2 regions of the Asticcacaulis sp. W401b genome follow, and region 2 is predicted to be linked to the other one. Evidence: riboswitches for the same ligand, from Rfam matches in the RefSeq annotation. Region 2 holds a riboswitch; the other holds the start of a gene.
The links. Region 2 has a riboswitch for cobalamin ahead of ACK8OE_RS02090 (TonB-dependent receptor plug domain-containing protein). Riboswitches for the same ligand answer to the same signal wherever they lie in the genome.
Positions count from the first base shown of each region.

Region 1: another riboswitch for cobalamin. It lies ahead of ACK8OE_RS14255 (DUF1852 domain-containing protein); the one in region 2 lies ahead of ACK8OE_RS02090 (TonB-dependent receptor plug domain-containing protein).

Region 1 covers NZ_JBKFEE010000006.1:201,386-216,880, forward strand. Annotated here, with positions in the region: gene ACK8OE_RS14220 (MFS transporter) at 1-551, opposite strand, end outside; gene ACK8OE_RS14225 (glycoside hydrolase family 43 protein) at 548-2,212, opposite strand; gene ACK8OE_RS14230 (endo-1,4-beta-xylanase) at 2,223-3,332, opposite strand; gene ACK8OE_RS14235 (glycoside hydrolase 43 family protein) at 3,533-5,677, shown strand; gene ACK8OE_RS14240 (molybdenum cofactor guanylyltransferase) at 5,706-6,248, shown strand; gene ACK8OE_RS14245 (SLC13 family permease) at 6,428-8,176, shown strand; gene ACK8OE_RS14250 (methionine synthase) at 8,179-9,207, opposite strand; gene ACK8OE_RS14255 (DUF1852 domain-containing protein) at 9,220-10,224, opposite strand; cobalamin riboswitch at 10,325-10,517, opposite strand; gene ACK8OE_RS14260 (hypothetical protein) at 10,644-11,834, opposite strand; gene ACK8OE_RS14265 (hypothetical protein) at 11,944-13,125, opposite strand; gene ACK8OE_RS14270 (response regulator) at 13,122-14,027, opposite strand; gene ACK8OE_RS14275 (Tat pathway signal protein) at 14,201-14,587, shown strand; gene ACK8OE_RS14280 (peptide chain release factor 3) at 14,594-15,495, opposite strand, start outside.
Region 2 covers NZ_JBKFEE010000001.1:432,612-448,106, forward strand. Annotated here, with positions in the region: gene ACK8OE_RS02060 (sulfate ABC transporter substrate-binding protein) at 1-15, shown strand, start outside; gene cysT (sulfate ABC transporter permease subunit CysT) at 29-922, shown strand; gene cysW (sulfate ABC transporter permease subunit CysW) at 925-1,770, shown strand; gene ACK8OE_RS02075 (sulfate/molybdate ABC transporter ATP-binding protein) at 1,782-2,816, shown strand; gene ACK8OE_RS02080 (SDR family NAD(P)-dependent oxidoreductase) at 2,862-3,581, opposite strand; gene ACK8OE_RS02085 (TetR/AcrR family transcriptional regulator) at 3,738-4,304, shown strand; cobalamin riboswitch at 4,365-4,679, shown strand; gene ACK8OE_RS02090 (TonB-dependent receptor plug domain-containing protein) at 4,802-6,631, shown strand; gene ACK8OE_RS02095 (aminopeptidase P family protein) at 6,704-8,536, shown strand; gene ACK8OE_RS02100 (hypothetical protein) at 8,629-8,883, shown strand; gene ligA (NAD-dependent DNA ligase LigA) at 8,926-11,076, opposite strand; gene recN (DNA repair protein RecN) at 11,123-12,832, opposite strand; gene ACK8OE_RS02115 (outer membrane protein assembly factor BamD) at 12,884-13,792, opposite strand; gene lpxC (UDP-3-O-acyl-N-acetylglucosamine deacetylase) at 13,888-14,781, opposite strand; gene ftsZ (cell division protein FtsZ) at 14,999-15,495, opposite strand, start outside.

The DNA.
Region 1 (15,495 bases), on a different contig from region 2:
AGGAGCCACAGGACGACCCAGACCAGAGCGATAATGCCGGTAATCACAAAGGCGGCGCGCCAGTCGTAATAGAGGATGGCCCACACCACCAGCGGCGGGGCCAGCATCGAGCCCAGAGACGCGCCGATATTGTAGATGCCGCCCGCCAGCCCGCGCTCCTTCGCCGGGAACCATTCGGCAACGACCTTCAGGCCGCCCGGATGCGCCACCCCTTCGGCAAAGCCCAGAAGCCCGCGCAGCATGGCCAGCCCCTGCCAGTTGCCGGCAAGGCTGTGGGCGATGGTGATAATCCCCCACGCCGTGGCAAACAGGGCAAAGCCGATACGCAGACGGATCAGGTCGAGTATGTAGCCCGCGATCGGCTGCATCATGATGCCCAGTTGAAAGGCACTGGTGATGTAGCTGTATTGCTGCGGCGTCAGGCTGAGTTCCTGCGTCAGGGTGGGGGCGGCAACGCTCAGCGTGCTGCGCGTCAGGTAGTTGATGATGGTGCCCAGCATCACCAGAGCGATGATCCACCAGCGCAGATGCCCGATCCGTTTCAGCATCATTTCGCCTCATAGGCATAGGGCCCGATGAGGGTGCCGACAAAGCCACCCGCCTTACGCGTCGACAGGAAGGTGATATCGACGTCGCGGCTCAGAGTGCGGGTCTGACCATCCGCCGTATAGTCGGCCGTCAGGCGTCCACCGTCAAAGCGCAGGGTCAGGGTGACGTCGCGCGCCATCAGCGGGGCCGCGGCGATCAGCTTGTCTGCCGCTGTGTTTTCACGGGCATAAAGGGCGATCTGCGGCTTGCCGTCTATGCGCGTCAGGCCGAAGAACAGCCAGGCGTCATCGTTTTGCATGGCCGCCAGTCCGGCCCGGTCACCGTCTTTTTCCGGGCTGTAGGTGAGGGTCGTGGACACAGTGGCTATGTGGTGCTGCTGACGGTGGGCGATGAAGGCCAGCGTCCCTTTCAGGTCGCCGAGCGCCGACCCAGAATTGAGCACCAATGCCCCCTTGTCCAGCCGATAGACGGGTGTGTGCGGCGTGCGCACCCCGATCCACGACAGGGGCAGGCTCTTGCCGTCAAACGCTTCGCTAAAGCCGAAATCGCCATTGACCGGCTGAGCTGGGGCGGCCTGCGCCGGCAGGTTGGGCTTTTTTTCCGTGAAGGGAATGGCCTTGCCGTCTTCCAGAATGACCGGCCAGCCGTCCTTCCACGTCACGGGCAAGAGGAAGGTTTCGCGTCCGATATTGTACAGGTCCGGGCCATAGGGCCGCGTAGCGAGGAAGGTCGCCCACCATTCCCCCGTCTGGGTCTGCACCAGCTTGGCATGACCGGCGGAGGTCACGGGGTTTTGGCGCGCCGGGTCCAGTGTGCGCTGGCTGAGGATCGGGTTTTTGTCATAAGGCACAAACGGCCCCCGCACGCTTTTCGAGCGCAGCACCACCTGCGAATGCTGATCACCCGTGCCGCCTTCGGCCGCCGTCAGGTAGTAGAAACCGTCCTTACGCAGGATGTGTGGCCCTTCGATCCAGATGGGCTTTTTGGAAATATCGACACCGCCATTGACGATTTGCGTGCGCTCACCGACCAGTTTCAGCGCCTTGTAGTCGAATTCCTGAACCCAGATGGCGCGGTGGCCGTCATAGCGCGGCGTCTCGTTCGGCGCGCCATTGTTGACGATATAGGCCTTGCCGTCCGTGTCCCAGAAGATCGAGGGGTCGATGCCTTCGAAATCGAACCACACCGGATCAGACCACGGCCCCCTCGGGTCCTTGGCCGTGATGACGAAATTGCCTTTGCAATCGACGCAGGTGTTGACGATGTAGAACAGGCCGTCGTGATAGGAGATATCCGGCGCGAAGACCCCGCGCGACACCTTCAGCCCATCGAAATTGAGCTGTTCCGGGCGGCTGATCGCATTGGCGATCTGCGTCCAGTTCACCAGATCCTTTGAATGAAAGATGGGCAGACCCGGAAAGTGCGTAAAGGACGAATTGACGAGGTAATAGTCGTCGCCGACGCGCGTCACCGATGGGTCAGGATAATAGCCCGACAGGATGGGGTTGAGATATTCCCCCGGTCCCGCCTTCGCCTGCTCCTGAGAGCGGCCCTCATAGGTGAAGCGCTCAAAGCGCGCCGGCTCGGCCACAGCCGGTAAGGACAGGCCCACAGACAGGGCGGCGGAGAGGGCAGCCAGATATCGCATTGCCAGATATCGCATCGTCTGTCTCCTATCGTTTCGGGGCGGCCTTCAGCGCGGCGGCAATGGCCTCACGCAGGGGCTTGGGGCGATACTGGGCGTCATAGGGAGTCGGGCGTTGCGGCGTCTTGTCGGCGCGCGGCGTCCAGCCCTGAAGCCAGCTATGGTTATCGCTCATGCCCCAGCACAGGAACTGATCCAGTTGCTTGTAAGAGAACATCAGGTCGAGATAGTCCTTCGCCGCTGCGGCCACCCCGGCGTCGCGCACGGCGGTGTCGGTCGGCAGGTCCTTGTCATTGACGTCGAATTCGGTGATCAGCAGCTTGTAATCCATGCCCACAGCCGCGTCGATAAAGGCGCGCCACTGATCGTGCTGCGCCTCCTTGATGTGGCCGTCATTGCCGATATGGCTCTGGATGCCGAAGCCATCTATCGGGACGTTTTTCGCCCGCAGGGTTTCCAGCAGTTTGAGCACGCCCTTGCGGTGCGTCTCGTTGCCACGCTCCCACGACATATAGTCGTTATAGACCAGTTGCGCCTTCGGGGCGTATTCACGCGCCGCCTCAAAGGCGATGCGGATACACTCGAAACCGAGCGCCCTGGTAAACGGCGTGTCGCGGATGTCGCCGGTCTGGGGGTCGATGGTTTCGTTGACCACATCCCACGAAAACACCTGATCGCCGTAATGGGTGCAGACGCGTTTGATGTAGTCGCGCAGATAGCGTTCGGCCTCGCGCGCCGGGTTTGCGCCAAAGTCAATATTCAGCAGCCACTTCGGCATGAACTCGACCTTGTTCCACAACAGGGTGTGCCCGCGCAGTTTCATGCCGTTATCGCGCGCAAAGCCCGCAATCGTATCGCCGGGCGCGAAGTTATAGCGGTCCGGCTGGGTGGCGATGACATGGACCTTGAATTCGTTCTCCGGCACGATCACGCCGCATTCGGCCTTCAGTATGTCCAGATAGGCCGGTTCCATGGTGCCCGCGCTCAGCGCCGAACCGAACAGGATTCCCTTTTCGGCGGCCAGTGTCCGCAGAGACGGCCCGCTGGCGGCAAGAACAGGGGTGGACGCCATCACCGGAAGGGCGGCAGCGCTCAGGCCCGCCAGCACGTGGCGGCGTGTCGGAAGAAGATTAGGCATGGGTATCCCTGCACGAAGCTTGTTTTTTATGTTAACGCTAACAAATCACGGTTTCCTCGCCTCTGTCAATTGGCGATCAAGTCATGTCCGGGTTTTTGCTATCCCCCCTCAAACGCCCGAGCAGGCGCGCGGCGAAGCGCGATTGACCGGATAACTCAGACTATTATAGTGCGCCCAAACACCGATAACAGGAAACGCTCATGCCCGCCCGCCCCCTGCCCGGCCTTGCGCTGACGGCGCTGTTTGCTCTTTTCAGCCTGTCTGCCGCGGCGCAGACCCCGCCCGCTCAGGTCCTGCCCAAAACCACGGCGGCGACGACCTGGACGCCGGACAATGGCAATGGCACCTTCACCAACCCATTGTTTAACGACGAATTTTCCGATCCTGATATTATCCGCGTCGGCGACGACTACTATATGACCGGCACCACCATGCACACCATGCCCGCCCTGCCGGTGCTGCATTCGAAGGATCTGGTGAACTGGCGGTTGCTGGGCTACGCGCTGGACCGTCTGGAGATGGGGCCGGAATACCGCCTCGAAGGTGGCAAGGATGCCTATGGGGCGGGCATCTGGGCCCCGGCGCTGCGTTATCACAACGGCACCTTCTACATCTTCTCCAATATCAACGGTTACGGGATACAGGTGTTCACGGCGACCAACCCCGCCGGGCCGTGGACGCACAAGTCGCTGAACAGCAAGATTCACGACCTGTCGGTGCTGTTCGACGACGATGGCAAGATCTACGCCGTCTATAGCTATGATGAGGTGCGGCTGGTCGAACTGAAACCCGACCTCAGCGGCGTGGTTGAAGGCAGCGAGCGAGTGATTATCCCGGCGGGCAACGCCATGGGCGAAGGCCATCACTTTTACAAGATCAAGGGCAAATACTACATCATAAGCGCCAACTACGCCCCGGTCGGGCGGATGCAGGCGGCACGCTCAGACAGTCCGTTCGGCCCCTATGAGACGGTGACGATCAGCGCGCGGGAGACCATGGGCACACAGTTCGGCTGGCGCACCCAGGGCATCGGGCGCAGCCTGCCGGCCCCCGGTGACACAATCAGCGTTTCGCCGCCACCGCCGGGCGGCAATGCCTTCGGGGCCGACCCCTTGCATCAGGGCGGGCTGGTCGAACTGCCCAATGGCGACTGGTGGGGCTTTTCGATGATGGATGTGAAGTCGATGGGGCGCACCACCTTCCTGTCGCCCGTCACCTGGCACGATGGCTGGCCCTATTTCGGCCTGCCCGGCAATCTGGGGCGCAGCCCGCGCACCTGGCTGAAACCCGCTACGGGGGCCACCGTCGCCCCGACCCCGACCTATCAGCGCAATGACGACTTTTCCGGCCCGAAGCCCCAAGCGGTCTGGCAATGGAACCACGTGCCGGACGACACGAAATGGTCTCTGTCTGAGCGGCGCGGCTATCTGCGTCTGCACAGCCTGCCCGCCCCGCACTTCCTGCTGGCGCGCAACAGCCTGACCCAGCGCGTCATCGGGCCGGAATCGACGGCGACGACGACGCTGGATGCCAAAGGGCTGAAAGACGGCGATGTGGCCGGTCTGGGCCTGCTCAACATCCCCTACTACTGGCTGGGTGTGGTGCGTGACGGTCAGGCCTATCGCCTGCGCTTCTACGATCAGTTGACCAACACAACCATCGAGGCCGCCCTGCCGGGACCGCGCGTGCAGTTGCGCGTCAGCGGCAATTACGACACCGAGCTGTCGCAGTTCAGCTACTCCACCGACGGCAGGACCTTCACCCCGATGGGTGGCGACGTGCGCACCGCCTATCAGTTGCGCACCTTTCAGGGCGTGCGCTTCGCCCTGTTTGCCTTCAACGAAAAGGGCACGACCGGCGGGCAGGCGGATTTCGACGATTTCCGCGTCGATGAGCCTCTGGCCGACCGCTCACAGAACATTCCGGCGGGCAAGGTCGTGACCATCCGCAACTTCGCCAATGATCAGCCGATGTGGGCCAATCCGCACGGCATGTTGCACTTCGCCGCCAATGGCTCAAAGGCGGCCGCCGGCCCCGGCGCGCGCTTCCGCGTCCACGATCGCGGGCAGGGGCGCGTGGCGCTGGAGGCCATGGATGGCAGCGGCTTCCTGACCGTTGTCGGGCTGGGCCTGTCGTCGGACGTGCGCCTGATGAAGACGGAAACGCCGGACAGCCTGTTCCAGTGGCAGGACATGCTGCGCAAACAGTTCATGCTGATGTCGCTGCGCACGCACCGCTATCTGGGCCTTGACGTGCGTACCGGTGAGCCCTACGCCGCCGACTGGCCCGGTGCCGATCCCGACCGCAAGGACGGCACGGTGCTGGTGTGGGAAGAGGTAAAGTAACGCGGAGCCCTTTTGGAGATCAGGCCACATGTCCCTTGCCGGTATTGTGCTTTGTGGGGGGAAATCGCGCCGCATGGGCGTGGATAAGGCCGGCCTGACGTTCGAGGGCCGGACGTGGCTGGAAGTCGCCGCCGACGCCCTGACGGCGGCGGGGGCAACGCATATCCTCTATAGCGGGCGGCCCGACCTGCCCGGCGGTCTGGCCGATCCTGTCGCGGACAGCGGTCCGGCCGGCGGCGTGCTGGCGGCCCTGACGCAGGTTGGCGCGGAGGTGGATCAGGTCCTGTGCGTGCCCGTCGATATGCCCGAACTGTCGCCCGATACCCTGCGTCTGCTGGCCGCGCACAAGGGTATCGGTGCCTGTTTTGAAGGGCAGCCCCTGCCCTTTGCCCTGCGCCTGAGCCCGGCGGTCCTTGCGGCTGCCCATGAGTGTGTGACCACCGCCCCGCGCGCGCCATCCCTGCGCGCCTTGCTGCGGCAGGTGGGCTGCGTCGAACTCCCGGTCCCGGCGGGTCTGACCTTACGCAACCTGAACACGCCGCAGGACGTCGCGGCCCTTAGAGCGAAATGACTTTAGGTTGAATCGCCATTTCGCTCTAAATTTTTGTTTTGTCGCGATGTTTTTGCGGAAAACCGCTCACACTTTTCCGCACATCGCTCTAGGCTCCGCGCCTGAGCACATTCCCTATCGCCCCTTTACCGGTGTTGCGGGCAGTAGAAAGACCCTGCCTTCGACCGGACCCCCGCTGAATGGACTTAAGCCCCTTTGTTTCTCCCGCCCTGATCAGTGCGCTGATCCTGGCCGGGGCCCTTGTGCTGTTTGTCACCGAACGGGTGCGCCACGACTTAATCGCCGTGCTGGCGCTGCTGGCCGGGCTGATCACCGGCGTCGTCAAACCTGAGGACGCTTTAAGCGGCTTTGGCGACCCCGCCGTGGTGGCGGTGGCCGCCGTGCTGATCGTCGGGCGCACGCTGGAACTCAGCGGCGTGGCGGCCAAGCTGGCGCGTTACATCATGTTCGGCAAGGCGACCTACAGCCTGCAAATGGCCATGCTGATGGCCGTCGGCGCCCTGTTGTCGGCCTTCATGAACAATATTGCCGCGCTGGTCATCGTCATGCCGCTGGGGGCAGAAATCGCGCGTCAGAACAAGAAGGCCGTCGGCACCATCCTGATGCCGCTGGCCTTTGCCACCATTATGGGCGGCATGATCACCCTGATCGGCACCCCGGCCAATATGATCCTGTCGTCGGTGCGCGAGGAGCGGCTGGGGCAGGGCTTCGGCTTCTTTGCCATGGCACCGGTCGGCATTGCCGTGGCCGTTGTCGGCATACTTTATCTGGCCGTCATCGGCTGGCGACTGCTGCCGCCGCGCCGCGGCACGATGGAAGGTCACGCCGCCCCGTGGAAGGTGTTTGAACTGACCCTCACCCACGCCGTCGAACTCAGCCGCCACGCCCTGTCGAAACAGTTGCACGCCAGCCGCACGCGCCTGCTGCGCCTCATCCGTCGTGACAAGATCATCGACTGGCCGGAAGAAAATCGCCTGAAACGCGGCGACAAGCTGCTCCTTCTGTCGCGCTATATGCCCGGCGACGTGGCCGACAGTCTGGAGGTCAAGACCGCCGCGCCGCTACCCGCCGAGCACGAGGTGACGGCGCACATGGTCGTGGCGCACGGCTCCCCCATCATCGGGGAGCGCTACGACGCCATCACCCACCGCAGCGGCGGCGCGCTGAATGTCACGGCCGGCGGGCCACGCGCCGCCCGCCTGAAACAGCCGCTGGGGGGCATCCTCCTGCAAGGCGGCGATCAGTTGTTTATCCGGGGGCAGGCCGCCGATATTGCGCGCTTTGGCACGCAGCAACGCCTGCTGGAAATCGACCGCGCCGACACCGCCCCCGTCAATATCCGCGCGGCGATCCAGACGGTCGGCATCTTCGTGCTGGCCATCGCGGTGACCGTGCTGTTCGACGTTTCCCCCGCCCTGACCTTTCTGGCGGCGGCAGCGGCCATGGCGGCCCTGCGCCTGATCCCTGCCCCGGAAATCTATAAGTCGATCGACTGGAGCGTCATCGTCCTGCTGGCGGCCATGATCCCGGTGGGGCAGAGCTTCGAAAGTTCGGGCGCGGCGAAAATGGTCGCCGATGCGCTGGCGGGCGGGCTTCAGGGCGCGCCCCTGATCCTCTGCATCGCGGCGGTGTGCGGCCTCACCCTGTTCCTGACCATACTGCTCAACAATGTGGCTACGGCCCTGATCATGGGGCCGCTGGCTATTCAGCTGGCGCAGATACTCCACGTGTCGCCCGACGCCCTGCTGCTGGCGGTGCTGGTCGGCACCTCCTCGGACTTCCTGACGCCCATCGGGCATCAGAACAATCTGCTGGTCATGGCACCGGGCGGCTATCGCTTCACCGACTACGCACGGGCGGGCGCGCTGCTGGCGGTGCTGGTCGTGGCCACCACCGCCTTTGTGCTTAGCACGCTGTTTGGCGGGTAGAGTCAGGCCGTAAGCTCCCTGCGCACGATCGCCGCCCCGGCCCCCAGCGCCCGCAGCTTGCCCGTGGCGACCTCGCGCGACAGAGGGGCCATGCCGCAATTGGTGCAGGGATAGAGCTTGTCGGCATCGACGAATTGCAAGGCTTTGCGCAGCGTCTCGGCCACCTCTTCAGGCGTCTCAATAACAGAGCTGGCCACGTCAATGGCCCCGACCATCACCTTCTTGCCGCGGATCAGCTCGATCAGGTCCATCGGCACGCGCGAATTGTGACATTCCAGCGAGATGATATCGAGGCTGGAGGTTTGCAGTTTGGGGAAGGCCTCTTCGTATTGCCGCCACTGCGACCCCAGCGTCTTTTTCCACTCGGTATTGGCTTTGATGCCGTAGCCGTAGCAGATGTGCACCGCCGTCTCGCACCGTAAGCCCTCGGCGGCCTTTTCGAGCGCCGCCACACCCCAGTCATTGACCTCATCGAAGAAGACGTTGAAGGCCGGTTCATCGAACTGGATGATATCGACGCCGGCAGCCTCCAGCTCTCGGGCCTCCTGATTGAGTATCTCGGCAAAGGCCCAGGCCAGTTTTTCGCGGCTCTTATAGTGGGCATCGAACAGGGTATCGACCATGGTCATCGGCCCCGGCAGCGCCCACTTGATCGGCTGTGTCGTCTGCTGGCGCAGGAACTTGGCGTCTTCGACAAAGACGGAGCGCGGCCGCGACACACGTCCCACCACCGTCGGCACGCTGGCCTCATAGCGGTCGCGGATGCGGACCGTTTCGCGCTGGGCGAAATCGACTCCGTCGAGGTGTTCGATAAAGGTGGTGACGAAGTGCTGGCGCGTCTGTTCGCCGTCGCTGACGATCTCGATACCGGCCTGAAGCTGATCATCGAGCGCCAGACGCAGGGCGTCGCGCTTGCCCTGAGTCAGTTCCTCGCCATGCAGTTTCCACGGCGACCACAGGGTCTCCGGCTGGGCCAGCCACGACGGTTTCGGCAGGCTGCCGGCGGTGGACGGGGGAAGGAGTAAAGTCATGAGAATTACCTCTCAGGCGTAATGTGCGGACCACTGCTCAAGCAGGGTGCGATAGGGTTTGATGAAGTGCGCCTCGGCAAAGCGCCCCTGTTCGACGGCCAGACGGCTGCGTTCTTCGCGGTCATAGACCACCTGAGTCAGCGAATAGTCGGGGTGTTGCAGGCTGGGCTGATAGACCGCGCCCGCGGCCGAATTGGCGTTGTAGATTTCCGGGCGGTAGATCTTCTGAAAGCTTTCCATGGTGCTGATCGTGCTGATCAGCTCCAGCGGCGTGTAGTCGCAGAGCAGGTCGCCGAAGACGTAGAAGGCCAGCGGTGCGACGCTGCCCGGCGGCATAAAGAAGCGCACCTTTAATCCCATTTTCCGGAAATATATATCCGTCAGGGACTCGTCGCTTTGCTGGTACTCCACGCCCAGTATCGGGTGATGCGTGTCCGTCCGCCGATAGGTCTTACTGTTGGCGACGCTCAGGCAGATGACGGGCGGCTTGTGAAACTGCGTCCTGTAGGTTGGCGACTGGACGAAGCTGAGAAACAGGTGACCGTGCAGGTCGCCGAAATTGGGCGGCAGGCTGAAGTCAGAGCGGTCCCGGTTGTGCGCGGGCAGCACGACGCTGAAATCGTAATCGCGCACAAAGGACGACAGGTTATTGCCGGTAATGCCTTCGATGCGTGACTCCGTGTGACGGTCAAGTATGGTGGTTTTCAGAATTTCGAGCAGCGGGAAACGGTCATCGCTTGCCCGATCCGGAAGGCCGATCTCGACCGAAATGATGTCGAGTTCGACGGCGTAACGGTCAGCATTCGGGTTGTCCCAGTGGGCCAGCGCGTTGAAACGATTATCGATCATGCGCAAGGCGTTACGCAGGTTTTGCTGGCGGTTGTCGCCTCTGGCCAGATTGGCGAAATTGGTGGTCAGGCGCGTGGTTTGCGACGGCGTGTAGTGCTCATCGAAGCGAAGCCGCCGCAGGGTAAAATCGAAGTCTGCGCGCGGCGCGACAGGCAAAGGGTGTGACACGGTATTCCCCGTTTCTGTGGGGGAGCGCTTTGGGCACAGGTCCGCGATCCCGCGTCAGGCCGCAGGGCGAAGGACTCATGCCCGTGGCCCTCCGCCCGGGATGACAGATGCGGTCAGTGGCAGGTCTCCTGGCTTGCGGGTCACGGTTTCGATCCACCTTCTCAGGGCGCACCCCAATGGTCTTCCGGATCGACACTCACCGCCTACAGTTGCGGGGGCAGCGCCGGGTTTGGACCGGCTTCCCTCTTAGCCACGCTTTTTAAAAGGCGCGGACCGCTGACAGCCGGACCTTAGGCGGACGAGGCGCGAGAGTCAATAATGATATAAACATATCTTTATATGATTATGTTATCTGCAAATGAAAAGGCGAAAGCCCTCGCCTTCGCCCTCGCCTTTTGTGAACCGTCGAAGACTCTCGTTCACCCCGCCGGGATACTGGCGCGCAGAAAGCCGGAGGTCGTGACGCTGAAACTGGGGCGATCCTCGAACAGGTAGTTGAGCCCGCTTTCAAAATCCATCAGCACGTCGGCATATTCGACCGGCTTCATCGGCTTGCCCGACTGGATGGCGCGATTCATCCGGAAGCTCCAGAAGGCGGCGATGTGGTCCAGCGTGCCGATGATCTCCCCCAGTTCGGTGAACAGGCCGGAGCCATTGAGCAGGAAGCGTTTGAACGGCCCCGGCTTATTGTGGCTGACCAGATCGGCATAGGCCGTGTCATAGATTTTCAGCACGTCGTAGGCCTGATTGAGCGCACGCGCCATGCCGCGCGCCAGACGCAGGCGGGCGCTGAGGATATAGTCCTTTACGCGATCATCGCTGACGCCAAAGGGCTGATAGGTGCCGATACCGGCGAGGACTTCGCGCAGACGATCCTGAAGCTCAAGGTAACGCCACTTGTAATAGAGGAAGCCGCGCCAGGCGAAGATACCTTCGGCGAATTCCAAATCGGACATGCGGAACGTCTCTTTCAGCGGCCACAGTTCGCGGTCAAGCTGATCGGAGAGGATCTTGTTGCCGAGCTTCATCGAGGCCCCGGCATAGTGATCGCCCAGCGCCGTATTGACCAGCCGCTCGATCTCGCTGGAGGTGAACTGCATCATGCGCGACAGGTCGGCGGGCGACAGGCGCAGATAGATGCCCGCCGGGCGATGGCCGTGGCGCGCCAGGGTTTCACGCACCAGAAACGGGTCGAGCGACGGCAACTGATCCAGTCGGCGCAGAATTTTTATGTCCGGGTTCTTGTCGAAATCGCTGATCGACAGATAGTCCCGCGCCAGTTGCTCGAAACCGATCTGGTTGATGAAGATGCTCGACGCCCCCAGACGCAGGTCGAAATGATCGTAGGGCAGGATGATCTTGGTCACGGTGCGACGGGTGCCGTGATAGAAGTGCCGCTCGTTCAGGCGCAGGGTGTGTTTGAGGATGATGCAGCGGTTGAGCAGCGAGGACTGAAAGAAGGGATTGTCCCCATAGTCCTCATCCTTGTGGTGCAGGCGGTAGACGCGCGACAGGTTGAGGACCCGCGTTGAGGCGGCCGTCTGCCCCAGATTGGCCAGATTGCGGTATTCGCGGATGACGCGGTTCGATTGATCCGGCGCGCGGGTCATCTTGTAATGTCGGCGGGCCGTTGAAACCATCACGAACCAGACTGAAACGGAAAAAAGGTCAGTTTCGGACCGTATGGGACAGGTTCCAACAGGGCGTGAACGAAGACGGTTAATCCTCGTCGTCAGGCCCCAAAATCATCAGGCTGTCGTCAAAATCCATCAGCACGTCGGCGTATTCCAGCGCGGTCAGCCGCTGGGCGGCGAAACTCGACATCATGCGGTAGGTCCAGAAGGACGAGATATGCCCCAATATGCCGATGGTTTCGCCCAGTTCGAAAAACAGCTTCGGCCCCTGAAGCAGGAACTGACGGAAGGGACCGGGGTTTTGCCCCTGGGTCAGCGCGTGATAGGCGCGATCATAGATGCTGAGGGTGCGCGCCACCTCATTGACCGCCTTGGCGATACGTCGGCCCAGCCGCGGACGCACCTCACGCAGATAATCACGCACCTGATCGTCAACCGCGCCGACGGGCTGGTAAGAGCCCAGCCCCTGAATGACGCGGCGCATCTCGTTTTGCAGTTCTTCGTGACGCCATTTGAAATAGAGGAAGCCGCGCCACGAGAAGATGCCTTCGGAGAACTCTTCTTCGGACATGCGCAGCGTCTGGCGCAGGGGCGACAATTCCTGATCCAGCTCATTCGACAGGATCTTGCCGGCCAGCTTGATGCTGGCACCCCCGACCATCATATTGCCGAACGCCGTGCGCACCAGTTGCTCGATCTCGGCATTGGCGAAACCGATCATGCGCTGAATATCATGGGCCGAGATATTGAGATAACAGGCGCCGGGTTTGAAGCCATTGCGCGACAGGTGTTCGCGCACCAGAAACGGATCAAGCGACGGCAGGTCGTCCAGCAGGCGCAGAACCTGCACATCCATATGCGAATTGACATCGCCAATGCCGAACTGCGTGCGGCAAAAGGCTTCGAAGCCCACCTGATTGACCATGACCGAACGCCCGCCCAGACGCAGGTCCTCAGCGTCGAAGGGCATGACGATCTTGGTCGCCGTGCGCCGCGTGCGGCTGAACAGGTCGCGCTCATTGGCGCGCAGGGTGTGCTTGATCAGTATGGCGCGGTTAAGCTGCCGGTCGCGGAAGAAGGGCTTGGCGGCATAGTCTTTTTCGCCGGACATGACGAGCGCAATCGCTGCCAGATTGAGGACGCGGCTGGTCGAGGCCGTATCGCCCAGATTCGCCAGATTGCGCACATCGCGTGAGGCGGGCTTACCCTTGTCCGAACGCGCCTGAAACGCGCCTTTGGTCTGCCGGTAGGTTGCCACCGCACTCATGCCGACAGTCTCTTCCTCTTGCGATTCTTCACCAGCGCTTCAAGCTGACGAAGGATGGTCTGGGCTTCGGCCGTATCCTCATGGCGCAGGGCGTTCAGCCGGCGAATGGAATCCAGATGCACGTCCAGCACATCCGGTTCAGCCGCATTCCCGAAATATGACACATATTCCTTTAAAGAACGTGTAGCTTCGGCCAGCAGCCTCTGGCGATATCTTACCGCCTGCGTCTCGGCCTCGCTGGTACGCTCGATCAGGTAATCCAGCGTCTCCTTGTGCAGCCCGCCGCGCGCCGACATCAGGGCGTGCAGGGCCTCAAGCTCGACCGACAGGGTCTGCTGGAACAGGGCGCGCGAATGGCGGTCGGCGGCGGCCTCAATATCATCGACGCGGCGCATAAGACCGCGATAGTCCTCATCCTTGCGCCGGCGTCGGCAGGGGCCGACATAGCCCGCCGAGACGATAAACGGGCGCTGACGGCACAGGGCGGAGGCCACCCCACGCATCAGGCTGCGCGTCGAAAACGGCTTGATGACAAATTCATCGACCCCGGCATTGCGCGCTTCGGTCACATCGCGCGAGCGCTGACGCCCGGTCAGCATCAGCACGGGGATACGCGGATTGGGAAAGCGCGCGTCTTCATTCACCGCCGCCTGCCGCAGCAACAGCGTCAGATCAATGCCCGACAAACCCGGCAGGTTCCAGTCCAGGATCATCAGATCGGGATTATAGGCCCCCAGAAGCTCGATCGCCTCTTCGGCGTCACGGGCCTGAATCAGTTGCTGAAAACCAGAGGCGCGCAGCACCTCGACGATCATCCGCCTCAGTCCGTCATTATCTTCGACAATCAGGACCGTCGTGGCCGGCAGATTGACATGGCGCAACAGCGCAGAGGTTTCAGACATCAGAGAGGCACCGCAATTCTTCGCGGACGCACCCTAGCCTCAAATTCTTAATTCCAGCTTTAACCATTTGAAAATACATGGTTAATCGAAATTAAGCGTAAATGGAAACCGCCTGTAAACCCTGTTGTGCTAGCCTCAACCTCATGAACAGACGCGACCTTTTAAGATGGCAATTGTCCGGCCTGACCCTTATGGCGACGGGCAGCACGGCTTCACACGCCCTGGCCAGCGCGCCCAAGAAAAAGGGCGGCGGAGCCGACTTTGTGCAGATGCCGCTGCTGACCGTCTTTACCAAGGCGCGCGGCGGCAAGCACGGCACGCTGACGGTTGAGGTCGGGCTCGACACCAACAAGAATGAGAAGCTGGCCGAAACCCTCAGTAAGTCGGTTCCGCGCCTGCGCGATGCCTATGTGGCCCGCCTGCAAGCCTATGCCATGGGGCTGACGGCCTCATCGCTGATTGATCTCGACTATCTGACGCGCGAGCTTCAGACGGCCACCGACGCCATCATCAAACAAAAGGGCGTCAAGGTGCTGCTGGGCAGCGTGGTTCTGGCGTAAACTCTATTAACCCCGCTCCTTGGTGCGCAGGAACTTCACGTCCGGATAGCGTTCGGCGACATAGCCGATCTCCCAGGCCGACTTGCCCAGAAACACCGGAAACTCGTCAATATCCGTGCCCATGGCTGAACGGTGCTTGCCCGCAAAGTCCTCGATCTTGGCCGCATCTCCGCCCAGCCAGCGCGCTTCGGCATAGGGCGAGGGTTCAAAGATCACATCCAGCCCGTATTCGTTGGCCAGACGGTCGGCCATGACTTCGAACTGAAGCTGACCCACGGCGCCGACGATAAAGTCTGAACCGATGGACGGGCGGAACAACTGCGTCACCCCCTCTTCGGCCAGAGATTCCAGCGCTTTTTTAAGGTGCTTGGCCTTCAGCGGGTCCTTGACGCGCACGCGCTGGAGGATTTCCGGCGCGAAGTTGGGCAGACCCTGAAAGCGCACCGTGCCGCTTTCCGACAGGGAGTCACCGACGCGCAGCACGCCGTGGTTGGGAATGCCGATGACATCGCCGCCAAAGGCGTCTTCGGCCAGTTCGCGGTCCGAGGCAAAGAACATAATCGGCGCGTTGACGCTCAGTTGCTTGCCCGTATTCTGCACCTTGAGCTTCATGCCGCGCTGGAACTTGCCAGAGGTCAGCTTGAGCATGGCGATGCGGTCGCGGTGGTTGGGGTCCATATTGGCCTGCACCTTGAACACAAAACCGGTGACTTCCTTGTCCGTCGGATCGACCGTAGTGTCGGTCCCGGCCTTCGACGCCGCCACCGTCTTTGGGGCCGGAGCGAAATCGCCAATCGCCTGAAGCAACTGATTGACGCCGTAATGGCGCAGCGCCGAGCCGAAGATGACCGGTGTCATGTGGCCTTCGAGGAAGCTCTCCACCTCAAACGCCTTGAACCCGCCTTCCA
Region 2 (15,495 bases):
AAGCTGAACAAGTAAGCCCAAGGCCTTTATGACCGTCAACGCCACCCCCACGCCGGGCGCTGTTCCGCTGGCCACCGAAGGCTACAAGCCGCCCAAGGCGACGCACAAGGCGCGCGTCCTGCCGGGCTTTGGCCTGTCGCTGGGCATCACCCTGACATATCTGTCGCTGATCGTCGTCCTGCCGCTCGCCGCCCTTCTGGCGCGTCCGTGGGAACACGGGCTGGACGGCGTGTGGCAAACCATCAGCGATCCGCGCGTGCTGGCCAGCTTGCGCCTGACCTTCACCACCTCGCTTCTGGCGGCACTGGTCAATCTGTTTGCCGGGCTGATCGTGGCCTGGGTGCTGACGCGCTATGAGTTTCCGGGCAAGGGACTGGTCGATGCACTGGTCGATCTGCCGTTTGCCCTGCCCACCGCAGTGGCCGGCGTGTCGCTCTGTTCGATGTACGCCGCCAATGGCTGGGTCGGCAGCCTGTTCGCGCCCTTAGGTATCAAGATCGCCTATACGCCGCTCGGTATCTTCGTAGCGCTGGTCTTTGTTGGCCTGCCCTTCATAGTGCGCTCGGTGCAGCCCGTTCTGGCCGAGTTCGATGCCGAGGTCGAAGAGGCCGCCGCCACTCTGGGCGCCACGCCGCTGCAAACCACCCTGCGCGTCATCGTGCCCTCGCTGGCCCCCGCCCTGCTGACCGGCTTTTCGCTGGCCTTTGCGCGCGCCGTCGGCGAATACGGCTCGGTCATCTTTATCGCCGGCAACATGCCCTTTGTGTCGGAAATCACGCCACTGCTGATCGTTATCAAGCTTGAAGAGTTCGACTATGCCGGGGCGGCCGCCATCGCGGTGGCCATGCTGAGCCTCGCCTTCCTTAGCCTGCTGCTGGTCAATGCCCTGCAACTGCTTCTATCGCGTCGGGGACGCGCCTGAGCATGAGAGCCCGCGCCCCCGAAAGACCGAAGACCCCCGCCGCCTTCCTGCTGATGGCGCTGGCCGCCGTGTGGATGGCGCTGGTTATCGTCCTGCCCTTGGTCAATGTGCTGGCCGAAGCCTTCAAACAGGGCGTTCAGCCCTACCTGTCGGCGATCGTCCAACCCGACGCCCTCAGCGCCATTCGTCTGACCCTGACGGTCGCCGCCATCGCCGTGCCGCTCAATGCCGTCTTCGGTATAGCGGCGGCGTGGTGCGTGACGCGCTTTGATTTTGCGGGTAAGGGGCTGTTGCTGTCGGTGCTCGACCTGCCCTTCACGATCTCGCCGGTCATTTCAGGCATGGTGTGGGTGCTGTTGTTCGGGGCGCACGGCTGGTTCGCCAGCGTGCTCGAAGCCAGCAATATTAAAATCATCTACGCCCTGCCCGGCCTTGTTATCGCCACCGTGCTGGTCACCCTGCCCTTCGTGGCGCGCGAACTGATCCCGCTGATGCAGGATCAGGGCACAGACGAAGAAATCGCCGCCGTAACGCTGGGGGCTTCGGGCTGGGACGTCTTCTTTCGTATCACCCTGCCCAATATCAAATGGGCCCTGACCTATGGCGTGCTTTTGTGTACGGCGCGGGCCATGGGCGAATTCGGCGCCGTGTCGGTGGTGTCGGGCCATATTCGCGGCCTGACCAACACCCTGCCCCTGCACATCGAAGTGCTTTATAACGAATATGACAGTGTGGGGGCCTTCGGGGCCGCGACGCTGCTGGCCGGTCTGGCACTTGTGACGCTGGTCCTGAAAACCCTGCTGGAATGGCGCTTCGGTGACGAACTGGCCGCCAACCGCCGCCACTGATTGAGCTTTATATGTCCTTAGTCGTCAAAAACATCACCAAACGCTTCAGCGACTTCGCCGCGCTCAACGATGTGTCGTTCGAAGCCCAGCCGGGCGAGTTTCTGGCCCTGCTGGGACCATCGGGTTCGGGCAAGACGACGCTTTTGCGCCTGCTGGCCGGGCTCGACCGTCCGGACACGGGCCGTATCGACTTCGACGGCCTCGACTATCTGACGCTGTCGGCGCGCGACCGTCGCGTCGGCATGGTGTTTCAGTCCTACGCCCTGTTCCGTCACATGACTGTGGCGCAGAACATCGCCTTCGGCCTCAATGTGCGTCCGTCCAAAGAGCGCCCGTCCAAGGCGGAGATTCAGGCCACGGTGCAGCGCCTTTTGAAACTGATCCAGCTCGAAGACCTCGGCAAGCGCTACCCCAGCCAGCTTTCGGGCGGTCAGCGGCAGCGCGTGGCGCTGGCGCGCGCGCTGGCCATCAATCCGCGCATCCTGCTGCTCGATGAGCCGTTCGGCGCACTCGATGCGCTGGTGCGCAAGGATCTCCGCCGCTGGCTGCGCCGCATCCACGATGAAACCGGCGTCACCACCCTCTTCGTCACCCACGATCAGGAAGAGGCGCTCGACCTCGCCGACCGCGTGGTGGTGCTGAAAGACGGCCAGATCGAACAGATCGGCAAGCCACTGGAGCTTTACCGCCATCCGCAATCGGCCTTTGTCTTCGATTTTCTCGGCACGTCAAATAAGGTGGCGGCCAGCCTGTCGGACGGGGTGGCCGATTTCGGCGGTTTCAGCGCCCCGGTCGTCAGCCCCAAGGCGCTCAGCGGTGCACAGACCGTTCGCTTTCGCCCCTTCGATACGCACCTGCACGACGAGGGACCGGGCTTTGAGGCCAAGGTGCTGTCCCTCCTGCCTGCCGGGGCCAATCTGCGTCTGGAACTGCAAAGCTCAACGGGGCAGGTGTTTGAAACCCAGCACGCCCACGACTCAGAGGCCTCAGACCTGCGCCTGAACGACACAGTCTATCTGCGCCCGTCCAAGGTGTATGCGTTTTAGTTAATCCGCCCCTCTCCCGTGAGGGAGAGGGGATAGCCAGTCGCCTCACTCTGCCCCGGCCATCGCCGCTTCAAGGCCCGGTGCATTGGTACGCCAGGTATGGCCAATATGATCCGCTACCGGGTCGGTGAAGATGTATTCTTCACCCGCTTCCAGCCCTTCGACAATGCGTTTGGCTGCGGTTTCCGGCGTCGCCTTTTGCATCGGTATATCGCGCGCCAGATCGGTGTCGATCGGTCCTGGGAAGACACCGAGCACCTTGACGCCCGTGCCTTTCAGGCCGGCTCGCGCCGACTGCGTAACCGACAACAGCGCCGCCTTGGACGCCGAATAGCCGCCCAGAGACGCAGCGGCGACAAGGCCCACGACGCTGATGACATTGGCAATCGTGCCTGAGCCTTTGGCGACCAGCTTCGGCGCAAACGCGCGCATGACCCTAAGCGTGCCATAGAGGTTGGTGTCGAAATCGGCAGCGACCACGTCCAGCGGAGAGTTCAGCACGTCCGAAAACACCGCCGTCCCGGCATTGTTGAGCACGACATCAACATCCCCGGCCGCTTCGGCAACCGCGGCGACCTGAGCGTCGTTGGTAATATCGAGCGCCAGCGGCACGACGCGCGGATCGGCAAAATCCGGCAGAGAGGCGGGATTACGGGCAGCGGCATAGACCTTTTTGACATCGCGGGAGAGCAGTTCGCGCACCGTGGCGGCACCAATACCGCGATTGGCACCGGTAACGAAAATGACTTGGTTGGAGAGGGACATGACAGGCTCCGAGGGTTCAGACTTCAAAAAGTAAACCAATCTGTTTATATGACTTCGATGTAAACCGCTCTGTTTACTTTTGCAAGCCGATAAGCTATATTTTTTCACATCGGCCACTTCACAGGCTTCCCGCACCTTGCTGTCAAAAGCGCCCCTATGACTAAACCGCAAAAAAAACAGGACATTATCAACCACGCCTTTGAGCTGTTCTACGATCACGGCTTCGGTCTGGGCGTCGATACGCTGATGGCCGATACCGGCATTTCCAAGCGCACCCTGTATAAGTACTTTCCGTCCAAGGAGGCGCTGATCGCCGAGCTGGTCGATCACTATCGCGAACAATCCCTGCCGCAACTGCGCGCCAGGGTCGAAGCGCTGAGTCCTGATCCGAAGGGACGTCTGATGGCCCTGTTCGACCTGCGCCAGAGCCTGTTTGCCGGTGGCTGTTTCCGCGGTTGTCTGGCCATCTCGGCGCGTCAAGAATTTGGCGGCCGTCAGCCGGAGATTGAGGCCGCCGCGACGGCCATGTTCGCTGATATGCGCGCCTTGGTCCGTGAGCTGAGTGACCTCACCGGCCACCCAGACCCCGACGCCCTGACCGATCAGGCGATGGTCCTGTTCAACGGGGCGGTCGTCGCCGCTCAGGCCACGCGCAGCCCGGTCCCCTTCGACGCGGCCAAGTCGGTGTTGCGGGTCTTGTTAGGCACTGGCACCGCGTCCTAAGCGCCACACTTGTCTTTATACACGCGCACCGCGCTTGACCTTCTCCCCCTGCTCCCCTACGCCCGCCCCTGTGCAGACGGTGCCGCAGAGATGCGGCTTAAAAGGGAAGCAGGTGCAAGGCCTGCGCTGTCCCCGCAACTGTAAGCGTCGAGTGTTCCGCCATACGCCACTGGTTGTTTCCAAACCGGGAAGGCGGCAGAACACGCCTATACCAAGGGTCATTGAAAATGACACTTGGTATGCCGTTCGCGAATGCCTCATGCCATAGATGCAGATGAGACATTCGCGAGCTTTCAACGGACGGATGCGCTAAGCATCTTCGGCCGTTGGGATCAGACGTGAGCCAGGAGACCTGCCCCTGCTGTCGTCCTTCGCGTGGTCGGGGTGTGCCACAAGAGCGGATAAGCCTTTTTAACCGGAGGCCTTCCTCAGAGACGATTCGTGGTGCGCACTGGCTCGTCCGGGGCGCTCGTCCTGTTGTGAATAGGCATAAGACCTTGAAAACTCTCCTTTGCGGCGTTGCGTTTGCCGCCCTCCTCACCTCGCCTGCGCTGGCCGATGACGCCCCGCAGGAGGTGATCGTCACCCTCACCCGTGAACCGGTGGCCCTGTCCAAGGTGGGGCAGAGCGTCACCACGTTTGACGCCGCCGCCATAGAGCGCAGTCAGTCGGTCTATCTGAAAGACCTGATCGCCCTCACCCCGTCCGTCTCCATCTCTCAGACCGGCGGTCCCGGTCAGGCCGGCACGGCACGCTTCCGCGGGGCCGAAAGCGACCGCAGCCTGTTCATCGTCGATGGCGTGAAGCTGGGCGACCCGTCGATGATCGGCGGCGGGCTGAACCTCGGCCTGCTGGCGCTGAATGATGCCGAGCGCGTCGAAATCCTGCGCGGCCCGCTTTCGACCCTGTGGGGCTCGCAGGCCATCGGCGGTGTGGTGTCGGTGACGACCCGCACGCCCCAGGCCCCTTTTGAGGCGCAAGGCTCCCTCGAAGGCCTTGATGAATACGTCGTGGGCAAGGCCGGTATCGGCGGCAAGACGGGCCCACTGAGCTGGCGTCTGGCGGCGTCCTATATCGACGATGACGGCGTCTCGTCGCTGCGCGGCGGGGTGGAAAAGGACGGCTTTACGCAAAAGCACCTCAACGCCTATGTCCACTACGCCCTGAGCGAGACGTCGGGCCTGCGCGCCCGTCTGGCCCGCACCGAAAGCGACTACGATTTCGACGGTTATAACAAAGAGTTCCAACTGGCCGACACCCGCGACACCGGTTTTCAAAACGAAAATCTGGCCAGCCTCGGCTACTACACGCATTCCTTTGACGGCGCGCTGAAGCAGACCTTCACCCTGAGCTACAGCACGACGAAGCGCTCGACCTCTGACCTCGCCAACGCTACCGCCTATCCGTTCGAAGGCCGTCAGACCAGCTTCGACTACACCGGGGCTCTGGCCCTGTCGGAGACGTCCAAACTGGTCTTCGGTGCGTCGAGCGAGCGCTCGCAAGCTATTGCCTCAGGCCTCAACAAGCGCGTCACCCTTAACGGCCTGTTCGCGCAACTGCGTCAGGACGTGACGCCCGCCCTGACAGTGAACGCCAGCCTGCGCTATGACGATCATTCGGTCTTTGGCGGCAACACCATCGCTCAGGTCGCCGTCGCCTATGCCCTGTCGCCGTCTGTGGTACTGCGCAGCAGCCTGGGTCAGGGCTTCAAGGCCCCCAGCCTGTATCAGCTCTATGACGGCTGGTCCGGCAATCTCAAGCTCAAGCCTGAAGAAGCAACCAATCTCGATGTCGGCGTCGATTATTATGGCACGAACGACAGCCGCATCGGTGTCTCGCTGTTCGGGCGTAAGACCGACAATCAGATCGACTATGACCTGTCGTCCTTCCGCTATGGCAATATCGCCCGCACCAAGGCCTATGGCATCGAGTTGGAAGGCGAGACAAGGCTGACCCAAAGCGTGCGTTTGTCGGGCAATTACAGCCACATTATCGCCCGCGACGACGCCCGTACCAGTGCCACCTTCCGCAACGATCTGGGCCGTGCGCCGCGTCATCTGGGCAATGCCAGCGTCGAATGGCAGGCGACGGAGGCGCTCGAACTGGGCGCCTCCGTCCGCTATGCGGGAAAGTCGTTCGAGAACATCTACAATACCCGGCGACTGGACGCCTACACCCTGCTCGACCTGCGCGCCAGCTATGCGCTGAACGACACGGTGGCGCTGTTCGGGCGCGTCGAAAACGCTACGGACGAAGACTATGAAACCGCCGCCAACTATGGCTCGGTTGGTCGCCGCCTGTGGCTGGGCGTGCGCGCCAAATATTGAGACCGATGATAGGATTTGAAACCAAATCCTGACGGTCTATATAGGGGGCCTCCATCGACCGAGGCCCCCACCATGACCGCCGATACCGTACACGTTTTCCAAACCTACAGCGTCACCACCCACCCGTCGCAGGGCGTGACCCACGTCGCAGCGCTGCGGGCGCAGTTTGCCGGTCTCGGTATCGACGGCTTTATCGTCCCGCACGAAGACGAGCACCAGAACGAATATCTGCCCGACGCCAATGAGCGTCTGGCCTGGGTATCGGGCTTTACCGGTTCGGCGGGCGCGGCCCTGATCCTCAAAGAGCAAGCCATCCTGTTTGCCGACGGTCGCTACACCCTGCAGTCGCGCGAACAGACCGATCCTTCGGTGTTCGAGGTCGTTGATTTCACCGCCACCGCCATCGCCGAACAGATCGCCGCTCAGCCGCGCGGCCGCGTCATCGGCTATGATCCGCGCCTGCACAGCCCGGCGGCGCTGAAGGCGCTGCAACTGGCGGCCACCAGCGTCGGCGTCACCCTGAAAGCCGTGGATGAAAACCCCATCGACCTCGCCTGGGGGGCGGCGCGCCCGGCTCAGCCGATGACGCCGGTGGTGGCGCAACCGATACAATTTGCAGGCGTCGCGTCGGGTGACAAGCGCGCCAAACTGGCCGAAAGCCTGCGTCAGAAGGGCGTGGCCGCCGCTCTGATCACCGCACCGTCGTCTATTGCGTGGCTGTTCAATGTGCGCGGCGGCGACGTCATCCGTTCGCCCCTGCCGCTGGCGCAGGCCCTGCTCAAGGCCGACGGCACGGCGGAACTGTTCCTCGAACCGGCCAAGGTCACGGAAGGCCTTGGCGAATGGCTGGGCAATGAGGTGGCACTGAAGACGCCCACGGACATCCCGGCGGCGCTGACGGCCCTGTCCGGTCAGGGCGTGCTGGTCGATCCCAACTGGTCCTCGGCCTGGTGGGTGCAGGCCATCGAAGGGGCCGGGGCCACCGCCGTTGCGGGCGATGATCCCTGCCTTGTCCCACGCGCCTGCAAAAACGCCGCAGAAATCGCCGGGACCACCGAAGCCCATATACGCGATGGTGCCATCCTCAGCGAATTTCTCTACTGGGTGGCCACTGAGGCGCAGACCGCCTTGCCGTCGGAAATCGAAGTGGCGCAAAAGCTGGAGTCGTTGCGCATTGCTTCGGGGGTGGTGAAAGACCTCAGCTTCGACACCATTTCCGGCTTCGGCCCGCATGGGGCCCTGCCGCATTACCGCGTCACCGAACAGAGCAATATCCGCATCGCGCCCGGTAATCTGCTGCTGGTCGATTCCGGCGGTCAGTACGTCGATGGCACCACCGATGTCACCCGCACCATGGCCATCGGCACACCGAGCGCCGAACACAAACGCATGTTCACCCTGGTGCTTAAGGGGCATATTGCACTGGCCACCATCCGCTTCCCGGCCGGCACGACCGGCACGCATCTTGATGTGCTGGCGCGGCAGTTCCTGTGGAACGCCGGATTCGACTACGACCACGGCACCGGCCACGGCGTCGGCGTTTATCTGGGTGTGCACGAAGGCCCACAACGCATCGCCAAGGCGCTCAATGCCTATGCCCTGCAACCCGGCATGATCGTCTCCAACGAGCCGGGCTTCTATAAGGCCGGCGACTTCGGCATCCGTATCGAGAACCTGCAATACGTCACCGAAGCGGCCCCCATCGCCGGGGGTGAACGCCCGATGCTGGGCTTCAAGAACCTGACCTGGGCACCGATTGATCGCAGCCTGATTGAGGTGTCGCTGCTCAGCGAGGCCGAGCGCCGCTATATGGACGATTACCATGCGGAGGTGCTACGCCTGCTGTCGCCGCGCGTAAATCCGGAGGTGGCAGACTGGCTTAAAACCGTCTGCGCGCCCTTATAAAGGCTTTATATCCGGCAAAATCAGAACGACCTGCGCCCTTATCCGGCAGGGCATAAGGTGTCCCCGTAACCATCAGTCTGCGGAGGGACACCATGCCTGCCAGCACCGTTTTTCAACCCGCCACCGACACCTTCGGTCAGTTCACCGTTTCGCATAGCCCGGCACGCGCCCTGTCGCCCGAAGCCGAAGCGCGCAAGGCCGCCCGCAGGCATTTCCTGATCGGGACGGGCTTTTTGGCCGGTCTGATCGCCCTGTTCGGGATGGTATCGCTGGCCGACCGCACCCTGTTCCCCGAACCACAACTGACAGCGCAGGAACAGGCCTATTTCGCCACTGCGATGGATTGATCTTAAGCCCTCCCCTAATTTTTCAGGGGGAGGGTTAAAGCCTCATGCCACCCCGATAAAGGCCAGCCATTCGTCCTCGGTCATCACCTGAACACCCAGTTCAGCCGCTTTTTTGAGCTTTGAACCCGCGCCCGGCCCGGCCACCACAATGTGCGTCTTGGCCGAAACCGAGCCCGCCACCTTGGCCCCGAGACGTTCAGCCTGCGCCTTGGCTTCGTCGCGCGTCATCTTCTCCAGCGTGCCGGTAAACACCACCGTCTTGCCCGACACCGCCGAATCCCCGGCCACGGCCTCGGCATCCTGTACGCTGAGTTGCGCCACAAAGCGCTGATAGATGCCAACATTGTGGTCGTTCGAGAAGAACTCGATCAGCGCCGCCACCAGAGACGGTCCGACCTGATCCATATTGTCGAGCGCCGCCTTCACCTCTTCGTCCACCGCCGCCAGCGCCGTCATGGCGTCGCGGAAGGCGCTTTCCGAATGGTAGGCCCGCGCCAGCAGACGCGCGGTGGTTTCCCCAACCCCCTTGACCCCCAGAGCGGCAATAAAGCGGTCGAGTGGCAACTGGCGGCGGTCTTCGATAGCCTTGAACAGGTTGCGCGCTGAGGTCTCACCCATGCCTTCGCGGTTGCGCAGCGGCGTCAGGGACGTCTTGTCCCGCGCCTCCAGCGTGAAGATGTCCGCCGGTTCGCGGATCAGCCCTTCTTCGCTGAACTTCTGAAGCTGCTTTTCGCCCAAGCCCTCGATATCGAGCACCTTACGGCTGACGACGTATTTCAGATATTCGACGCGCTGATGCGGGCAGGCGTGTTCGCCGGTGCAGCGGCGCGCCACCCCCTCTTCGCCCTTGAGGTTCAGTTCGCGCACCACGGTGGTCTTCAGCGGACACGGGCAGACAGTCGGAAATGCATAGGGTTCCGTCCCGTCCGGACGCTCAGACAGCTCGACACCAACAATCTGCGGGATGACATCCCCGGCGCGCTGCACACGGACCAGATCGCCAATGCGGATATCCTTGCGCGCGATCTCATCGGCGTTGTGCAGCGTTACATTCGACACCACCACGCCGCCGACATTGACCGGCTCCAGCCGCGCCACGGGGGTCAGGGTACCGATGCGCCCGACCTGAATGTCGATGGCCTTCAGGTGGGTCAGGGCCTGTTCCGCCGGAAACTTGTGCGCGATGGCCCAGCGCGGCGAGCGCGAGACGAAGCCCAAAATTCTCTGATAATCCAACCTGTTGATTTTATAAACCACGCCATCAATATCATAACCAAGGCGAGAACGGTCGCGCTGAATCTCATCGTAGATACTTAGCAGTCCTTGGAAATTTTCAGTGGCAGTAGAACGTGGATTGACTTGAAAACCCCATTCTCTGAATGCTTGGAGAACACTCGTTTGAGTGGGATACCGTTCGTGAAATTTTTCATATTTCTCAATCTGATCGACGAGTACGTTTGGTTCTAACCCATCAATTACTTCTCCCCATGTGTAAGCAAAAAAGCGGAGGGGCCGCGAAGCGGTAATGGTGGCATCCAGTTGCCGCAGCGCGCCGGACGCCGCATTGCGCGGATTGGCAAAGACCTTGCCACCCTCTTCGGCAGCCCTGGCGTTCATGGCGGCAAAATCGGCCAGCGGGTAATAGACCTCACCGCGGATTTCGATGCGCTCAGGATAACCTACTCCACTCAGCACATGCGGTACGTCCTTGATAGTGCGGACGTTCTCGGTGATATCTTCGCCTGTGCGCCCGTCGCCGCGCGTCGCCGCCCGCACCAGCTTGCCGTTCACATAGAGGAGCGAACAGGATAGGCCGTCTATCTTGGGCTCTGCCACAAACTCTATGGCTTCATCATTAGAGATTTTTTTAGCCAAAAATCGTCTTATCTTTTTTTCAAAATCGGCCACGTCTTCCGGCGCAAAGGCGTTGTCGAGCGACAGCATAGGCACGCCGTGCTGAACCGGGGCGAATTTGCTCGAAATCTCGGCCCCCACCTGTTCGGTCGGGCTATCGACCGTATGCAGGTCCGGATACTGCGCCTCCAGCGCGCGCAGCTCCTGCTCCAGCGCGTCGTATTCGGCGTCAGTGAGTTCGGGCGCTTCCTGATTATAGTAGAGATCGCGGTGGTGCTTGATCTCGGCAGAAAGCTGGGCGTGGCGCGCCTGCGCCGTATCGGGTGCGTGTGTGGTCATGTCTTGTCTTTATCCCTCCCCTGAGATCAGGGGGGAGGCTATGCCTTTACCCCTTCACCAACGCCATAGCGGCGGCGCGGGCTTCGGGGGTGATTTCGGCGCCCGACAACATGCGGGCCAGTTCTTCCAGCGTCTCGTCCTTGCTCAGTTCGACGACGCGCGAGCGCATCCCCTCACCCGCATCGGCCTTGGAGACCTTCAAATGCTGATCGCCGCGTGCAGCCACCTGCGGCGAGTGGGTGACGACGATCACCTGAGAGCGCTGGGCCAGCTTACGCAGACGCAACCCCACGGCATCGGCCACGGCACCGCCGACGCCCTGATCGACCTCGTCAAAGATCATCACCGGACCGGCCGCGTCTTCGCCGCCACGGGTCGATAGAGCCGCCTTGAGCGCCAGGGCAAAGCGCGCCAGTTCGCCGCCCGACGCAATGGCCGCCATCCCCCCCCAGTCGGCGCCGGGATTGGTGCGGACCTCGAACGTAATCACATCGCCGCCCGCACCACCATACTTTTCAGGCTCCAGCGGGCGGATGGCGACGCGGAAGGCCGCCTTGTCGAGCTTGAGCGGCACCAGTTCGGCCATGACGGCGGCACTCAGCGCCTCACCGGCCGCCAGACGCTTCTGCCGCAGGGTTTCAACCGCCGCATGGAAGCCCTGTTCCGCCACGGCAATCGCCGCCGCCAGCTTTTTCAACTCAGCATCGGCGTCTTCGATACGCCCCAGAGACTGGGCGATCTCAGCACGTTTTTTGGGCAGGTCCTCGACCAGAATATTCAGCTTGCGCGCCATGGCCCGCAGAGCGAACAAACGCTCCTCGACGCGATCCAGCTGACCCGGCTCCACGTCCAGCGCATCGGCCGCCGCATCCATCAGGGCCAGCGCCTCATCAGCGGCAATCAGGGTGCGGTCGAGCGCCTCGGCGGCATCGGAAAGCGCCTTGAGTACCGCATGGCCCTCCCTCGCCCCGGCCTGCTGCGCGCGCGTGCGGGCGTGATCAAGGGCGCGGAAGGCCTTGGACAGGCGCTGCGACAACTGATCGCCGCCGACCGTGGTGCGCGCTTCATTGATGTCTTCCAGCGCCCGCTCAGAGGCCCCCAGAAGTGCGCGGTCAGACGCCAGTTGCGCCTCCTCATCCGGCAGCGGGTTGAGGCGGTCCAGTTCCTGAAGGCGCAGGGTCAGTTCTTCGATTTCGGCCGTGGCATTGTCGGATTGCCGTTTGAGGTCGCGGTACTGATCGCGCAGGGCCTTAAGCGTGCGGAAGGCCGCCGCCGTGGCCGCCAGCGCCCCTTCGCAACCGCCATAGGCATCGAGCATGGCTCCGTGCGTGCGCGGATCGAGCAGGCCGACCGTCTCATGCTGGCCATGCACTTCCAGCAGACCATCACCCAGCGCCTTGAGAACGCTGACCGAGACCGACTGATCATTGACGAAGGCCTTGGAGCGCCCGTCACGGCTGACCACCCGGCGTAGCAGCAACGGCTCACCGGGCTCTACGGCCAGCCCCTTGTCTTCTAGAAATTCATACAGCGGGTGCCCGGCGGCCAGATCGAACTCGGCGGTGACCGAGGCCTGCGGCGCACCGGCACGGATCAACCCGGCATCGCCGCGCGCGCCGGTGGCCAAACCCAGACTATCGAGAATGATGGATTTGCCGGCCCCGGTTTCACCGGTGAGTACCGAAAGGCCCTGCCGGATATCGAGATCCAGCCGATCAACGAGCACAACGTCTTGAATAGACAGGCGTGTGAGCATGGAAACCCTGACGAAAAAGCCGTGAGTCGGCTCACGGCTGTTTCTCTCAGATTACATCGGGTTGATGCGGCTTAGCCAGCTCTTTTTCTCTTTTTGTTCTTTTTTCGCCGGTTTGGTTTTTTCGGCAACCGGCAGCGGCTTGATGTCCATTGGCTGCCCGCGCTCCTGCATCAGCTTGTAGGCCGCCGTGTACCAGCGGTCGCCCGCATAGTTATAGCCCAGCACCGCCGCATTGCGGTTGGCTTCGTCGGTAATACCCATCATCAGATTGGCTTCGACGAGACGATAGAGGGCTTCGGGCGTGTGCGAGGTCGTCTGATAGCGGGTGATGACCGTCTTGAAGCGGCCAATGGCCGCCAGAGGCTGGTTTTGCGCCTGATAGAAACGGCCGATCTCCATTTCCTTGCCCGCCAGCTGGTCATAGACCATGTCGAGCTTGACCTGGGCGTCGCGGGCATATTCGGTACCCGGATAACGCTGCACGATTTCGCGCAGATAGGCCTGCGCCGTCTCGGTATAGGCCTGATCCCGGCCCACATCGACGATCTGCTCGAAATAATTGATGGCCCGCATATAGTAGGCATAGGGGGTCAGGGGCGAGCCCGGATAGAGCTTGATGAAGCGTTCCGCCGCCGCCGTCGATTCGTTATAATCGTTGGCCTGATAGTGGGCGTAGATTTCCATGATGATCGAACGGCGCGACCATTCCGAATAGGGGTGCTGACGCTCCACCTCTTCGAAATAATCCACCGCTTCGTTCCAGCTCTTTTCATCCAGACGCTGCATGCCGGTATTGTAGAGCGCCTCGACCGGGCGCTCCTCGTACACGAGGCGCGTGCGTTGCTTGGGCTTACCGGCGCAGGCGGTGAGGGCCACAGCCGCCAGCGCCGTCAGCAGCAGAAGCTTTGCCGAGGTCTTGCCGAAGGAGGGAGAAGCGGTCGAAGTCGTATAGGCCGGCACGATAAATCCTCATCAGGCCGGTGTCAGTCGCCCGGCAGTCTTAACGCTTTATGGAGGATAGCTCTACAACGGCGCGCCACAAACGCCAACAGGTTTTAACCAACCTGCTGGAGCACGGGGGCGCGGGTCACGATCCGGTAGGCATCCGGTTGCGACAGTAGGGCACGGACCGCGGCATTATTAAGGCCGTGGCCGGCGCGGATTCCTTCAAACCTGCCAAGAATGGGCATGCCGAGCACGTAGAGGTCACCGATGGCGTCAAGCGCCTTGTGACGCACGAATTCGTCGGCAAAGCGCAGGCCTTCGGCATTCAGCACACGGTCACCGTCTATGACGATGGCATTGTCCATCGAGCCGCCACGCGCCAGACCGGCCGCACGCAGGGCTTCGACACCTTCGATAAAGCCAAAGGTGCGGGCCGCCGCCAGTTCGGTGCGGAAGGTGTCTTCGGTGACGACCATTTCGATTTCCTGATGGCCGATGACGGCGCTGGGGAAGTCGATTTCGAAGTGCATTTCGAAGCGGTCAGCCGGATAGAAGGCCGCGCGCTTGTCGCCTTCGACGACCACGACCGGCTTGAGGATTTCAATGACCTGCTGCGGCTGCGCCTGACGGCGGAACCCGGCCTGATCGAGCAGTTGCACGAAAGGCTGCGCCGAACCGTCCATGATCGGCACTTCCGGGCCGTCCAGTTCGATCAGGGCATTATCGACGCCGAGCGCCGACAGAGCGGCCATCAGGTGCTCAATGGTCGAAACGGATACGCCCGCCGCATTGGTGATGACGGTGCCCAGACGGGTCTGCGTAACCAGATCGGCGCGTGCCGGCACGCGGTTGTCGCGGTCACAGATGTCGGTACGCACAAACACAATGCCCGTACCGGCGGACGCCGGACGCACGGACAGGCGCACACGTTGACCGGTGTGCAGGCCGACGCCCGCGCAGATGGCAGGAACGGCAATCGTATGTTCGTGGTGGTCAGGCGACATGGAACGCATAAACCTAAAAATGAACGCGCGGAAATGTTTCCGCTCACGTCAGTTTATACGCCCCGACACCCCCTCGCCTCAACTAAACATGGATTACGGTTTGTAACGCCATGATTAACGGGGTTTGGCGGCGCTCATCCCCTGCTTTTAAAGCCTCTTTGCCAACAAAAAAAGCCCCCGGCGAACCGGGGGCTTTCATCAGGCATTACTGTCCTTGTCAGTTCGCGAGGCGGCGAAGAAAGGACGGGATTTCAAGATCATCCTCCGCTTCCATGCCCGGCAGGACGTCCGACTTGGCGGCGGGCTGAGGGGCCGCTTGCGGGGCGGGCGCAGTCGCATAGGGCGACGGGGCCGGCGCCGAAGGCTGACGGTATTCCGGGGCCTGTGTCACCGGCGCATCACTGCGCTTGGGGAACAGGCCACGCCACAGGCCACCCCGGTCGTCTTCGCGCGGCGACTGTACGGCGGCACGCGCCGGCTCAGGGGCGCGCGTGGTGCCGTAACCGGCCACCGGACGCTGCGGGATTTCGCGTTGCACCGGTTGCGGTGCCGGCTGAACCGCCGGGATATCGAATTCGTCTTCGACCGACGGATCGACGATTTTCGCAATAATGCGCGGCTCAGGCTGAGCCACAGGGGCCGGAGCCGGCTGCGGCGCAGGCGCTGCGGCGACGGGTTCCGGACGCACTTCCGGTTGATAGGCCGGCTGTACGG